Regions from separate parts of the Oceanobacillus sp. FSL K6-3682 genome, predicted to be linked through region 2. Evidence: predicted binding sites of a transcription regulator. Region 2 holds the regulator's gene; the other holds the start of a gene.

Region 1 (7,782 bases), 860 kb from region 2:
AAAGGTGAATGGAAGCTTTTGAAGCATTTAAAGAGGTGTAGAAAGAAATGAAGCTTAATCAATCTAAGATTATACTGATATTAATAGGAGCCTTGCTTATTGGGCTTTTAGGCGGTTACGGCGGAGTGAAGCTAGCCCAAAATCAGGGTGACAGCTCTCCTTTAGAGATAACTGATACAGAAACATCCGACAATGAAGGAGAAGGTACAGATGCTGATTTGCCGGCAGATTTAAACAAAATTTCGCAAACCTTTGATTTGATTAAATCAAACTACATTGAGGATGTTGATGATAACGAGCTGGTAGAGGGTGCTATAGAAGGTATGCTTTCTACACTGGAAGATCCGCACACCTCCTACTTAGACAGTGAAATGATGCAGCAATTTAACGAACAGATTGAATCATCCTTTGAAGGAATCGGGGCAGAAGTCAGTGAGGTAGATGGTTATATTACGATTATTTCACCAATGAAGGATTCTCCAGCAGAAAAAGCCGGGTTGCGTCCAAATGATCAGGTCCTAAGTGTGGATGGAGAAAGCGTTGAAGGATTAAATGTGAACGAGGCTGTTGCTAAAATTCGCGGGGAAAAAGGTACGGATGTTGTTTTAGAGATACAGCGTTCAGGCGTTTCAGATCCATTTGAAGTAACCATTCAACGGGATACGATTCCTGTTGAAACAGTATATAGTGAAATAAACAGTGAAAATGGCAAGGATACTGGTGTTATTCAGATTACCAACTTCTCAGAGCACACCAATGAAGAGTTTACAGAGCAGCTGGCTGATTTAGAGGATCAGGGTATTGACGGTCTTGTCATTGATGTCCGCGGAAATCCGGGAGGTTTATTAGATGTTGCAGAAGATATTCTAAAGCAGTTTGTCCCTAAAGACATGCCATATTTGCAAATAGAGGATTCTGATGGAAACACAGAAGAGTTTGCATCAGATTTAGAAGAGGAGAAGGATTATCCAATCAGCGTGTTAATTGATGAAGGAAGTGCATCTGCTTCAGAAATTGTCGCTGTAGCAATGAAAGAGCTTGGATATGATATTGTTGGAGAAACCAGCTTTGGAAAAGGTACAGTGCAGCAGGCTATTCCGCTAGGCGATGACAGTTCTATTAAAATGACAACCTATAAATGGTTATCTCCGAACGGTGTATGGATTGACGGTGATGGTGTGGAACCGACCGTCGAACAGAAACAGGATGATTATTACTATTCCATTCCAATTCAAGTAACGGATGATGAGCCGCTCACCTTTGACCATACAAGTGAAGCAGTAGCTAATATGCAGGTAATGTTATCCGGTTTAGGATATGACACAGGAAGAACAGATGGTTACTTTAATGAAGAAACAGAAAGTGCTGTAGAAGATTTCCAGGAAGATAATGATTTGGAGGTAACCGGAGAAGTAGATGAAGAAACCGGGGGCTTAATTGAAACACAAATTATTGAAAAAATCCGTTCCGGAGAAGATGATGAGCAGCTGGAACGATCTTTGGAAGAGCTTTATCAATAAATGAAACTTGACTTCTTGATAGAGAAATATTTGTTCATCCATCATGCTATGATGGATGAACAAATTTTAACGTATAAAATGTATTCGCGAAGAAGGTGAAGAATATTGGTGGAAGAATGGCTTATTGAACTGGCAAAAGGTATAGGGAAGTTCTTTCTGAATCCGGCGTTATACTGGTTTTTATTTATATTAACCATGGCAAGTTATTTCCGGATTAAACGGGAGCGGTATGATTTCGGAATAAAAATATATCCAAAATTTATTGAATGGCATCGGACTTGGCTTGTTTCATTAATTAGCGGCATACTTATATCTGCTGTAATTATTGGAGTCGGCATGGTGTTCTCCTATGAAACACTTTTCGTATTAGCACTCAGTTTTATCGTTTTAAGTATCAGTACCCGTTTTACGCTGTTGTCTCCAAGCTATACGCTGGGACTGACATTTTTGATTTTATTTTTTGCACCTTATGTACTCGACATGCAAAATTGGTTTGATTACTCTCTGCTCTATGAACGCAGTCTTCCTGCTTTGGCAGTCCTGGCCGGATTATTGCTTTTTGTAGAGTCTCTATTAATTAAACGTGTTGAAAAACAAGATTTATTTCCGAGAATTCAGCTGAGTGACCGGGGTGTCTGGGTAGGAGAGCAGCAAATCAAACGATTAACGGTAGTACCGCTGCTTATGCTTGTGCCTGAAGGGTTAATCACTTCTTTTGCACCTTGGTGGCCGTATTTATCAATAGGGGAATCTTCTTTAGGTCTGGTGCTCATTCCCTTTTTAATTGGCTTTAACTATAAAGCAAAAGGCCATTTCCACCAAGATGCTATTTACAAGCTGGCAAAGGCGAATACATTTTTGGCAATTGGCATTTTCCTTATTGCTGTCGCAGGAATATTTATTCCATATCTTTCTCTGACTGCAATTATCCTTGCAATCATAGGAAAAGAATATTTGAACTATCGATATAGAGAAGGAGACCGCTTACGACGGCCGTATTATCAGCCGCATCCAAAAGGCTTGCGGGTTGTGGGGATTCTCCCGGGAAGTCCGGCAGACAGGCTGGAGATAGAACCTGGTGAATCTATCTATAGAGTGCACGGGAAAAATGTACAGACAAGCCAGGCTTTTTATGAAGCTTTACAGCGAAGCGGGGCTTATATTAAATTGGAAGTCTTTAATCATGATAATGAGATTCGTTTCGTACAATGTTCCCTATATGAAGGAGAGCATCATTCCTTGGGCTTTCAATTTGCTGAAGAGCCTTATAAAGCAAGAAGAGATAAAAAAAATAATAATGCGTCCTAAAATAAGAATGCTTGAAACGGTGATTACAACCGGGTTCAGGCATTCTTATTTCATTATAAAATGTAAATCAGGATTGAAAGATTGACAGAAAGGCTATAATGAAAATAGAGGCTATTAAATCAATTTTTTTAATTCCTGATTAAATTCTACAGATGATAAATCAAATAGCGTTATTATATAAAAAGCTCGGACTATGATGGAGTGATTAATTTAAGACCATTGGAAACAATACTGTGGTATTCCAGTATTACTAATGACCTGCATTAATTTATAAATACTAAAAAAGATATATAATTTCTTAAAAAACAAGTCGAATACTTGTTCGTTTTTTAAGAAAAGGATATAATAGATAATAGCTATTGTAAGGAACGGAGGAAATAGGATGAAGGAGCATTTTGAATTAGTTTCTGCTTATGAGCCGGCGGGAGATCAGCCGGCGGCAATTAAAGAAATTGTAGAAAAAATACTTGCCGGGCAGCATCATCAGACCTTACTTGGTGCCACCGGGACGGGAAAGACATTTACCATGTCCAATGTTGTAAAAGAAATTAACCGGCCGACACTTGTTATTGCACATAATAAGACATTGGCAGGACAGCTTTACAGCGAGTTTAAGGAGTTTTTTCCAAACAATGCTGTAGAGTATTTTGTAAGCTATTATGATTATTATCAGCCGGAAGCTTATGTGCCTTCTACGGATACTTTTATTGAAAAGGACGCAAGTATAAATGATGAAATTGATAAATTGCGTCACTCTGCTACATCAGCACTATTTGAAAGAAATGATGTATTGATTGTAGCAAGTGTATCGTGTATCTATGGCTTAGGTAACCCGGAAGAATATAAAAGTCAGGTACTTTCTTTAAGGCTTGGCATGGAAAAAGAAAGAGATCAGCTCCTGCGCGAATTAGTAGATATTCAATATGCAAGAAATGATATTAATTTTCAGCGTGGTACATTTCGTGTGCGTGGAGATTCGGTAGAAATTATTCCTGCTTCTCATGAGGAGCATTGTATCCGGGTGGAATTTTTTGGAGATGAGATTGATCGGATTCGGGAAGTTGATGCATTAACCGGTGAGATTATCGGTGACCGTGAGCATGTCGCTATTTTCCCGGCATCCCACTTTGTTACCCGTGAAGAAAAAATGAAAATTGCCATTAAAAATATTGAGAAAGAATTAGAAGAACGGCTGAAGGAATTAAATGATGCAGGAAAACTGCTGGAAGCCCAGCGTCTGGAACAGCGCACGAATTACGATTTAGAAATGATGCGGGAAATGGGATTTTGTTCCGGAATTGAAAACTATTCACGTCCTTTAACATTACGTGAGGCAGGAGCCACACCGTATACATTGCTGGATTTCTTTCCAGAGGACTTTTTAGTGATTATTGATGAATCCCATGTGACATTGCCGCAGATTCGTGGTATGTATAACGGAGACCAGGCGCGGAAACAGGTTTTGGTTGATCATGGATTCAGGTTGCCTTCAGCAATGGATAATCGTCCGTTGCGCTTTGAAGAATTTGAAGAAAAAACCAATCAGCTTGTTTATGTTTCCGCAACGCCAGGTCCATATGAATTAGAGCATTCACCAGAAATGACAGAACAGATTATCCGTCCGACAGGTTTATTGGACCCAGTGGTGGAAGTACGGCCTATTGATGGACAGATTGATGATTTAATTGGTGAAATTAACAAACGGACAAAGAAAAATGAACGTGTATTAATCACGACCTTAACGAAGAAGATGTCAGAGGACTTGACAGATTACTTAAAAGAAATAGGAATGAAGGTTGCTTATCTGCATTCTGAAATTAAAACTTTGGAGCGGATCGAAGTTATTCGTGATTTGCGTGTTGGAAAATATGATGTCCTTGTCGGGATTAACCTCCTGCGGGAAGGACTGGATATACCAGAAGTATCTCTGGTTTCAATCCTGGATGCTGATAAAGAAGGCTTCCTCCGTTCAGAGCGTTCCTTAATCCAGACTATGGGACGTGCCGCAAGAAATGAAAATGGTAAAGTTATTATGTATGCTGATAAAATTACGGATTCCATGCAAAAAGCGATTGATGAAACAGATCGCCGTCGTACTGTACAACAGGAATATAATGAAAAGCATGGTATCACTCCACAAACTATTCGTAAGGAAGTCCGTGATGTTATTCAGGCAACTGTTGCTGCGGAAGCACCGGAAGCATATGATTCTGAAACAAAACAAGTGAAGAAGATGACGAAGAAAGAAAAGCAGAAGGTTATCGAAAATATGGAAAAAGAAATGAAACAGGCAGCCAAAAATCTAGACTTCGAGAAAGCAGCAGAATTAAGAGATGTTCTCTTGGAGCTAAAAGCGGAAGGATGAATTTTTTATGCCAAGCAAGTCTATAAAAATCCAAGGTGCCAGAGCGCATAACTTAAAAAATATAGATGTCGATATCCCCAAAAATAAATTAGTTGTTCTTACAGGGCTTTCTGGTTCCGGGAAATCATCCCTCGCCTTTGATACGATATATGCAGAGGGACAGCGCCGATATGTAGAATCTCTGTCTGCATATGCAAGACAGTTTTTAGGACAGATGGATAAACCAGATGTTGATGTGATTGAAGGATTATCTCCAGCAATCTCTATTGATCAGAAAACAACCAGTAAAAATCCAAGATCAACTGTTGGAACGGTTACAGAGATTTATGATTATTTACGTTTACTTTATGCACGCGTAGGGAAACCGACCTGTCCGAAGCATGGTATTGAAATCAGCTCACAGACAGTGCAGCAGATGGTTGATAGAGTATTGGAATATCCGGAAAGAACGAAAATGCAGATTTTAGCTCCGGTGATTTCAGGAAGAAAAGGAGAACACGTTAAAGTATTAGAAGACCTGAAAAAACAAGGGTACGTGCGTGTCCGGATTGATGGAGACATGATGGAGGTAACGGACGATATTAACCTGGAGAAAAATAAAAAGCACTCTATTGAAGTTGTTATTGACCGGGTTGTTATTAAAGAGGGAATAGAAACCCGCTTAAGTGATTCCCTGGAAGCGGCGCTTAAATTAGGAGAAGGTAATGCGATTGTTGATGTCATTGGCGATGAGGAGCTCATGTTCAGTGAAAACCATGCCTGCCCAATCTGCGGTTTTTCTATCGGTAAATTAGAACCGCGCTTATTCTCCTTTAACAGTCCTTTTGGTGCATGCCCAAGCTGTGATGGATTAGGAACAAAACTTGAGGTGGATGTTGAATTAGTTATTCCGGATTGGGATAAAACACTAAATGAACATGCTATTGCACCTTGGGAGCCTATCAGTTCCCAATATTATCCGCAGCTTTTAAAGAGTGTCTGTGATCATTATAATATTCCGATGGATGTTCCTGTAAAGAATATTCCCGAGGAACAAATGGATAAAATTTTATATGGAAGCGGAAAAGAAAAAATTCATTTTCATTATGAGAATGATTTTGGAAGCGCGCGTACCAAGGATGTTGCTTTTGAAGGTGTTTTAAAGAATGTTGAACGCAGATACAAAGAAACTTCCTCTGATTTTATCCGTGAAACATTAGAGAAATACATGGCACAGAAAAATTGTCCAACATGTAAGGGACATCGTCTGAATAAAGAGGCGCTTGCTGTATTAATTGACGGGAAGCATATCAGTCAGATAACAGATTTCTCTATCCTGGAATCTATGGACTTTTTCAAACAGCTTGAATTGAGTGATAAAGACCGTCAGATTGCCCGTTTAATTTTGAAAGAAATTGATAATCGTCTTTCATTTTTAAATAATGTCGGCTTAGACTATTTAACGTTGTCACGTGCAGCAGGAACACTTTCTGGCGGGGAGGCCCAGCGGATCCGCCTTGCTACCCAGATCGGCTCTGCATTGACAGGTGTTCTTTATGTACTTGATGAGCCTTCCATAGGACTGCACCAGCGTGATAATGACCGTCTTATTGAAACGCTTAAACAGATGCGTGATTTAGACAATACGCTGATTGTTGTCGAGCATGATGAGGATACGATGCTTGCGGCAGACTGGCTGATTGATATTGGGCCGGGGGCCGGCGAGCATGGTGGTGAAATTGTTGCCAGCGGTACTCCAGAAAACGTCATGGCTGATGAGAATTCATTAACTGGCCGTTATTTATCCGGAAAAGAATTTATCCCTGTGCCGTCAAAACGGAAGAAAGCTGATAAACGTAAAATAAAAGTTACCGGTGCATCCGAGAATAATTTGAAAAATGTATCGGCTGAAATTCCAATCGGGTTGATGACAGTCGTTACGGGTGTTTCGGGTTCCGGGAAAAGTACACTGGTTAATGAGATTATCTACAAATCTTTAGCAAAAGAATTATATAAAGGAAAAGTGAAGCCCGGGAAGTACCGGAGCATAAAAGGAATCGAGCATATCGAAAAAGTTATTGATATTGACCAGTCTCCAATCGGAAGAACACCACGTTCCAATCCAGCTACGTATACAGGTGTATTTGACGATATTCGTGATGTGTTTGCACAAACAAATGAAGCCAAGGTAAGAGGTTATAAAAAAGGCCGCTTCAGCTTTAATGTCAAAGGCGGACGCTGTGAAGCCTGCCGCGGAGATGGAATTATCAAGATTGAAATGCACTTCCTGCCAGATGTCTATGTCCCTTGTGAGGTTTGTGAAGGAGCACGTTATAACCGGGAAACACTGGAAGTGAAGTACAAAGGCAAAAATATATCAGAGGTATTGGATATGCGTATTGAGGAAGCATTAGAGTTCTTCGCCGCAATTCCAAAAATTAAACGGAAGCTGCAGACTATTTATGATGTCGGATTAGGATATATTAAACTGGGTCAGCCGGCAACAACCTTATCCGGCGGAGAAGCTCAGCGTGTTAAATTAGCAAGTGAATTGCATAAACGCTCCAACGGAAAGACGTTTTACATTTTGGATGAGCCGACAACAGGACT
Region 2 (7,782 bases):
GTATTATAAAGATTAAAGTTGCGTACAGTGTATGGATACAGGTGTTTTATATCCAATTACTATCTGATATAATGAAAACGTATACAAAAAAGATTAAAAATCGTGTCGAAAGTTGGTGAAAAACAAAGAAAAACAGAGAATACTTAAGAAAATCGAAATAAATCAAAAGTTTTTTGATTTTAAAGAGGATATTTATATTTTTTGTAGAATATGTAATAGGTGCATAAAAAGCAAAAGGAGGATTTTTTAGTGAGTAAAATATCTGTATGTTTTGTTGATGATAATCGTGAGTTAATTCAATTAATGGAGGATTTTTTTGGGGAACAGGAAGAAATTGAAATAGTTGGAACAGCCTTAAACGGCAGGGATTGCATCCCGCTAATTGAAGAGAAGAATCCAGATGTATTGGTATTAGATATAATCATGCCCCATATGGACGGTATTGCCGTATTAAATGAAATTAAAAAAATGGATTTAAATAAAAAACCCCATATTATTATGCTGACTGCTTTTGGCCAAGAAGAAGTAATGAAGAAAGCTGTAGATTTAGGAGCTTCTTATTTTATTCTGAAGCCATTTGACATACAGAATCTGGCTGACCAAATCTTGCAGGTTCAGGGCAGCAGCATTCCAAGAGTGTCAAATGTAAATAAAACGAATACAGAAAACAGGAAAAAACAAGATTTGGAAGCGAATATAACAAATATTATTCATGAAATTGGTGTACCTGCACATATTAAAGGATATATGTACTTAAGAGAGGCAATTACGATGGTTTATAATGACATTGAGCTTTTAGGGTCTATTACAAAAGTACTTTACCCTGATATTGCGAAAAAGTTCAACACAACTGCTTCACGGGTGGAAAGAGCTATACGCCATGCGATAGAAGTTGCCTGGAGCAGAGGAAATATAGATTCCATTTCGGCTCTATTTGGCTACACCATCAATATTTCAAAAGCTAAGCCGACAAATAGTGAATTCATTGCAATGGTGGCTGACAGATTACGTTTGGAACATAAGGTGTCATAACAATACGGTGGCAGGTATTAAACAGTCGGCATCATTTTTTTTACCCGATGTAAAGAGTCGTACTGTTTTATATACTAAATGTAAATATTTAAAACAGCTCTATTTTTTATATTCGAAAAAGTTGGTATATTACTTATTTTTGATTAACATAAGGAATGGTAAGCATCAGATTTTTGAAATGTAAAAAAAGACCGTATTAAACGTTTTGTTGATTTGATTTAGCCGAGAATAAAAACAGTAATCTGATACCATAAAGCAAGTGCTACAAGCAAAAGAGCAGAAATAATTTTTATTAGATTAGTTTTGGAAAAATAGTTCTTGCCTGGATAGACTTCTAAAAAAGTCACAATAAGTAAAAGAGTTGATAAAAATGGCAGTGTTAAGTAGTCAGCAACCTTCGTTAAATAGATAATTCCCAGAACAAAGCTGATTATAATAATCGGAAAATAAAGCCAACGTTTCTTTTTCATCGTTTCAGTCAATTTTATACACTCCTTGAACTTGTACTTTATTTAAAGCATATTAGGATCAGACTAATTTTATGTTAGAAAAAAAGGTTAACGGACACATTTTAAAATGTGTCCGTTAACCTTTTTTAGGAATTATACGACTTCGAGACAAAATGTTCTCAGCTTGTATGAATACACTTTTTTTAGTGAATATTACGGTATAATCCGATAACCTTACCCAAGATAGAAACATTTTCATAATAAAGTGGTTCCATTGTTGCGTTTTCCGGCTGCAGGCGAAAACGATTCTTTTCTTTAAAAAAACGTTTAACAGTAGCTTCGTTATCCTCGGTCATTGCTACAACGATATCGCCATTATCTGCGGAACTTTGCTGTTTGACAATAACCATATCATTGTCTAAAATACCTGCCTCAATCATACTTTCTCCATCAATTACAAGTATAAACAGATTATCCTCCGGCCCGGCTGAGGAGCTTGGAACAGGAATGAATTCTTCAATGTTTTCAATTGCTGTAATAGGGATTCCTGCAGTAACTTTTCCGATTACAGGTACATAAATAGCTTTGTCTCTGGGCGCTTCGTTTTCATTCTCATACATAATCTCAATGGCGCGGGGCTTTGTTGGATCTCTTCGTATATATCCTTTGTTCTCCAGCCTTTCTAAGTGGCCATGAACGGTAGAGCTTGAAGCTAATCCTACAGCAACAGCGATTTCACGAACAGAAGGCGGATACCCTTTTTGCTCTACTTGTTCTTTAATAAAGTCAAAAATCATCTGTTGTCTTTTTGATAGTTTTGTCATGACTTTCTCCCCTCTAGCATAGGTATTTGTTATTCACAGTATAGCACTTAAATAATAATTTTACAAACAAATGTTCTGAAAAAGTATTGACAAGAACAACTGTTCTAAATATACTGGTATCAGAACAACTGTTCCAGGACCTTATAAAATACTGAAGGGAGTTTTTTATATGTTTGAAAAACTAATGAAATCAGATGCATTTTATATTGTGGCTTTTATTATTGCATTATTATTTTTATATACGATGATGGTTACTACTGCTTAAATATTTTAGCCCGTATGGCTAATTTCCTTGCATATTTTTTAGAGAGTAAATAAAATTTGCAGTGTTGGTAAAATAAATTGTTTAAAGTGCTTGTTCTAAAAGTATGAATAAATTTTCTGTTTTATTTTTATTAGACTTATGAACGTATTCTTAAAGATGCATTTTACTTAAGAGATGAGAAAAAGAGGGCTTTGCTATTGGAGGATAAAATATTGAGAACAATAATTTATTGTCGGGTAAGTACTGAGAAAGAAACACAGGAAACATCACTTCAAAGACAATATGAAGAGTTAACAGTACTGGCTGGAAAATTAAATTTTACTATTGTGGATTGCATTGAGGAAAAGGCCAGCGGCTATGACATAGATAGAGATGGTATTTTTCAGCTTCTTGATTATTTTTCACATCAAGAAGCTGATTGTCTTTGTATTCAAGACGAGACAAGATTAGGTAGAGGAAATACTAAAATTGCTTTATTTCATCAGCTGCGGAAAATGGATATCCCTATTTATACAATTACACATGAGGGGAGGCTGGAGATAAATGAAGCTGACTCAATGGTGCTAAATATTGTCGGTATAGTGGAAGAATATCAGCGTAAACTACATAATATGAAAATAAAACGGGGGATGCGCCGCGCTGTATCAAATGGATATAAACCTCAAAAAAATTTAAATCATATCAATCAGTCTCCGGGAAGAGAGCGTACTGAAATTCCAATAGAAGAGATTGTCCGGCTTCGTCAGAATAAATTAACGTTTCACGAAATCACTACGGTTTTAAACGGTCTTGGCTTTAATGCATCAAAAGCTACAATCCACCGGCGTTATCAGGAGTATATCAATTCCTTGAATGAAAATTAATCGTAGCGTAAGATAGAAGAACAGGAAGTTTATCTCCTGTTTTTTTAGTAGAAGGAGGGACAAGTTATATGTTGTCTAAAGATAAATTAGATAGAATTAATATTTTAGCCAATAAAGCAAAAAATGAAGGATTAACAGAGGAAGAAAAAAATGAGCAGCAAACATTACGTAAAGAGTATTTAGCAAATGTACGAGGCTCTTTTAAAAATCATCTGAAAGGGATGACAGTAGTTGATCCGGAAGGTAATGATGTTACCCCGCAAAAGCTTCGTGATTATCAGGAACGCAGTAAAAAACACTAATTCTTCACATTCTTCATATTGACTTAGCTTGTATAGTAAAGGATTTCATTATAAAATAGAGATAGAAATAGAATATGTTTTGAAGTGGAAGGAGAAAAATAATGACACAACAAATTGAAGAACTATCCATTAATACGATTCGTACGTTATCCATTGATGCGATTGAAAAAGCAAACTCCGGACATCCTGGTTTACCAATGGGGGCGGCGCCTATGGCTTACACCCTCTGGACAGATTTTATGAATCATAACCCAAAAAATTCGAAATGGTTCAATCGTGACCGTTTTGTTTTATCTGCTGGTCATGGATCTATGCTGCTTTACAGTCTATTGCATTTATCCGGCTATAAAGTGTCTATCGATGATTTAAAAGAGTTCCGTCAGTGGGATTCTAAAACTCCGGGGCATCCGGAAGTACATCATACGGACGGTGTGGAAGCAACTACAGGGCCATTAGGTCAGGGGATTGCTATGTCTGTTGGAATGGCAATGGCTGAAGCACATCTTAGTGCTACTTATAATAAAGAAGCGTATAATGTGGTAGACCATTATACATATGCTATTGTCAGTGACGGGGATTTAATGGAAGGGATTTCTCATGAGGCGGCATCTTTAGCCGGTCATCTCGGCTTAGGCAAACTGATCGCCCTTTATGATTCAAATGATATTTCCTTAGATGGTGATTTGGATCGCGCATTCTCTGAAAACACGGAACAACGCTTTAAAGCATACGGCTGGCAAGTGCTTCGGGTAGAAGACGGAAATGATGTAGATGCTATCCGCCAGGCAATTAAAGAAGCACAGCAAAATCAAGACCAGCCGACATTAATTGAAGTGAAAACAATTATCGGCTATGGCTCTCCGAATAAGTCTGCTTCCAGTGCTTCACATGGATCTCCGCTTGGAGCAGATGAAGTGAAGTTAACAAAAGAAGCCTATAAATGGAATCATGAAGATTTTTATGTATCTGATGAAGTATATGCCGACTTCAAAGAAAAGATTGTTACTGACGGTTCAAAAAAAGAATCTGCATGGAATGAACTTGTTGCGGCTTATAAAGAAGCATATCCAGAATTAGGTGAGCAGTTTGAACTTGCGTTGAAAGGCGAGCTTCCTGAAAACTGGCATGAAAGTCTTCCGGTGTATGAGGAAGGATCAAAGCTTGCTACACGTGCCTCTTCAGGTGAAGTGTTAAATGCAGTAGCAAAAGCTGTTCCAAACTTCTTTGGCGGAAGTGCGGACCTTGCAGGATCCAATAAAACGACAATTAATGATGAAAATGATTTTACAAAAGAAGATTATGCCGGACGTAATGTTTGGTTTGGCGTTCGTGAACATGCAATGGGCGCAGCGTTAAACGGAATGGCTCTTCATGGCGGACTTCATGTTTTTGGCGGAACATTCTTTGTGTTCAGTGACTATTTACGCCCATCTATTCGTCTTGCATCTATTATGAATATGCCTGTAACATATGTGTTTACACATGATTCTATCGCGGTTGGTGAAGATGGTCCAACGCATGAACCTGTAGAGCATTTAGCTGCTCTACGTGCTATGCCTCATCTATCTTTAATTCGTCCAGCTGATGGAAACGAGGTACAGGCAGCATGGAGACTAGCTCTGGAATCAACAGATCAGCCTACAGCTCTTGTGTTGACCCGCCAAAATCTTCCTACATTAGCTAATACAGCAGAATTAGCTTATGAAGGAGTTAAAAAAGGTGCTTATATTGTAAGTAAATCTGAAAAAGAAACTCCAGATGCCCTTCTATTAGCTACAGGTTCTGAAGTTCAATTAGCAGTTGCTGCTCAAGAGGCTTTGAAAGAAAAAGGTGTCGATGTTCAGGTTGTAAGTATGCCTTCATGGGATCGTTTCGAAGCGCAGGATGAAGCATATAAAAACGAAGTACTTCCTAAAGAAGTAACAGCTAGAGTTGGTCTTGAAATGGCAGCGTCATTTGGATGGGATCGTTATGTCGGCTTTGAAGGAAAGACTCTTACCATTGACCGTTTCGGCGCTTCTGCGAATGGCGATCTATTAATTGAGAAATTTGGTTTTACAGTGGATAATGTTGTTAAATTGGTTGAAGAAGTTACAAAATAAGGAAAGTTTATATACTTTATATCAATGAAGAGAGAGGTAAAAGTACCTCTCTCTTTTATTATTCTAGTTTCGACAAAAGAAGTTGTTCTTTGCACACTATTTTGACAACTTTCGGAAATAGATTCCTCTATAATAATAGTCAAAGGAGGAATGCGTGATGAATGAATATGCAATTTATTGGATAGAAGAGAGTGTAGCAAAAAATTATTTTCATAAAAGTGATTTATTACATCGATTCTTTTTAGAATGTGCTGAAAATCAAGATGAGATAATAATTAGAAAGCAATTTCGATTCATAACCAGAAAAATCCATTTTTATAAGTTTGCTATGCATTTAAAGACGTTTTCTTCACCTGATATCATGATAAAACGAATCGGGAATAGAGTGATTGTAAAAAAAGGGGAAGAAACACTTTGTCTATATATAGAGAATGGACAGTTAATTTTAAAATGTAATCATTTAGTTTCGGCAGTATCTGTACTTTTTCCTATATTAGAAGATATTCATCCTTATTTCTTTGTACAGGGGAAGGATACACCTCAGTATGGATGGATTTCTCCAAAGCCGGTAAAAGCACAGGATGATGAAAGTCAAGTGTTGTATAATTTCCTCTAATCTAATATACTGTATTAGAGACAACACGAAGGAGGAAATTTTGTAACATGAGTACGATATGGGTAGTATTAATTGCAATTGCAGCTTTAGTTGCTGGTGTTGCTCTTGGATTTTTCATTGCCAGAAAATATATGATGAATTATTTGAAAAAGAATCCGCCGATTAATGAGCAGATGCTTCGTACATTGATGATGCAAATGGGCCAAAAGCCATCGCAGAAGAAAATTAATCAGATGATGCGGGCGATGAATAACCAAAATCAGTCTGGGAAATAATTTATAATTATTTTATGGACAAGCACTAAAACCACTTTTTTTAGAAGGTGGTTTTTCTTATTGGTAAAAATAATTATGCAGGGAAGGATACAATATTATCCCTTTAGGCATCTTTTTTTCATATCATTCGTAAAATGTATGGAGATTGTCATAAAATAATCTTTTATTTTTGTATTTCTCTGTTAGAATAGAAATGATTGATAGGGGGATTATCATGGAGGAAATTAATATTTTCTTAGCCTTTGCAGCTGGATTTCTTTCATTTATTTCGCCTTGTGTTCTACCGTTGTATCCAGTATTTCTTTCTTATATTACGGGAATGAGCATGGATGAAATAAATCAAGATAATAAGGGGCTTGATCGAAAAGCAATTTTACATACGGTATGCTTTCTAATTGGTTTTTCAAGTATTTTTATAATGATTGGTTTTACGACAACTTATATCTCCGAGTTTTTAGTAACATATCAAAATGAAATAAGACAAATTGGTGCTATTTTAATTATCTTTTTTGGTTTAGTTATTGTCGGAGTATTAAATTTTCAGTTTCTCATGAAAGATCGTAAAATTCATTTTAAAAATCGTCCTGCAGGTTATTTTGGTTCTGTTATCATTGGTATGGCTTTTTCCTTAGGGTGGACACCATGCACCGGGCCAATTCTAGCTATTGTATTTTCACTGGCTGCAACAAGTCCTAATATAGGAATGATTATGATGGTCAGCTATATTTTAGGGTTCTCTATTCCTTTTTTAGTACTGGCCTTTTTTATCGGCAAGTTAAAATGGTTTAGAAAGCACAGCCAAAAAATGGTGAAAATCGGCGGCTGGATAATGATTTTAGTGGGAATTGCATTGTTTTTTGATTGGATGACAAAATTAACTGGATTTTTAGCAAATTTATTCGGCTTTACCGGGTTTTAAATGCTTTCAAATAAGAGTATTTAGAGGTATGCTTGAAATAAAGATTTTAAACTAGAAGATGAAAAGCATCAGATTAAACTATTTAAAAGCTGATGTTTGCCAGAATTTAGAGAAAAGAGTTGTTAGGTATGTATT

Evidence for each region. Region 2 encodes LexA, which represses DNA repair genes until DNA is damaged. Its sites were predicted from a motif close to CGAACATATGTTCG; they were not measured.
Region 1: a site for LexA is predicted at 3,140-3,153, ahead of uvrB (excinuclease ABC subunit UvrB). Genes of this name have one in related genera too.

What each region holds. Positions count from the first base shown of each region.
Region 1 covers NZ_CP150263.1:3,548,010-3,555,791, reverse strand. The annotation lists gene MHH51_RS17580 (S41 family peptidase) at 48-1,520, shown strand; gene MHH51_RS17575 (PDZ domain-containing protein) at 1,629-2,828, shown strand; gene uvrB (excinuclease ABC subunit UvrB) at 3,211-5,193, shown strand; gene uvrA (excinuclease ABC subunit UvrA) at 5,201-7,782, shown strand, end outside.
Region 2 covers NZ_CP150263.1:2,686,289-2,694,070, reverse strand. The annotation lists gene spo0A (sporulation transcription factor Spo0A) at 250-1,032, shown strand; gene MHH51_RS13445 (hypothetical protein) at 1,251-1,514, opposite strand; gene lexA (transcriptional repressor LexA) at 1,685-2,305, opposite strand; gene MHH51_RS13435 (recombinase family protein) at 2,783-3,433, shown strand; gene MHH51_RS13430 (DUF896 domain-containing protein) at 3,502-3,735, shown strand; gene tkt (transketolase) at 3,837-5,837, shown strand; gene sirA (sporulation inhibitor of replication protein SirA) at 5,995-6,453, shown strand; gene MHH51_RS13415 (YneF family protein) at 6,501-6,728, shown strand; gene MHH51_RS13410 (cytochrome c biogenesis protein CcdA) at 6,943-7,647, shown strand; gene MHH51_RS13405 (cytochrome c biogenesis protein CcdC) at 7,776-7,782, shown strand, end outside.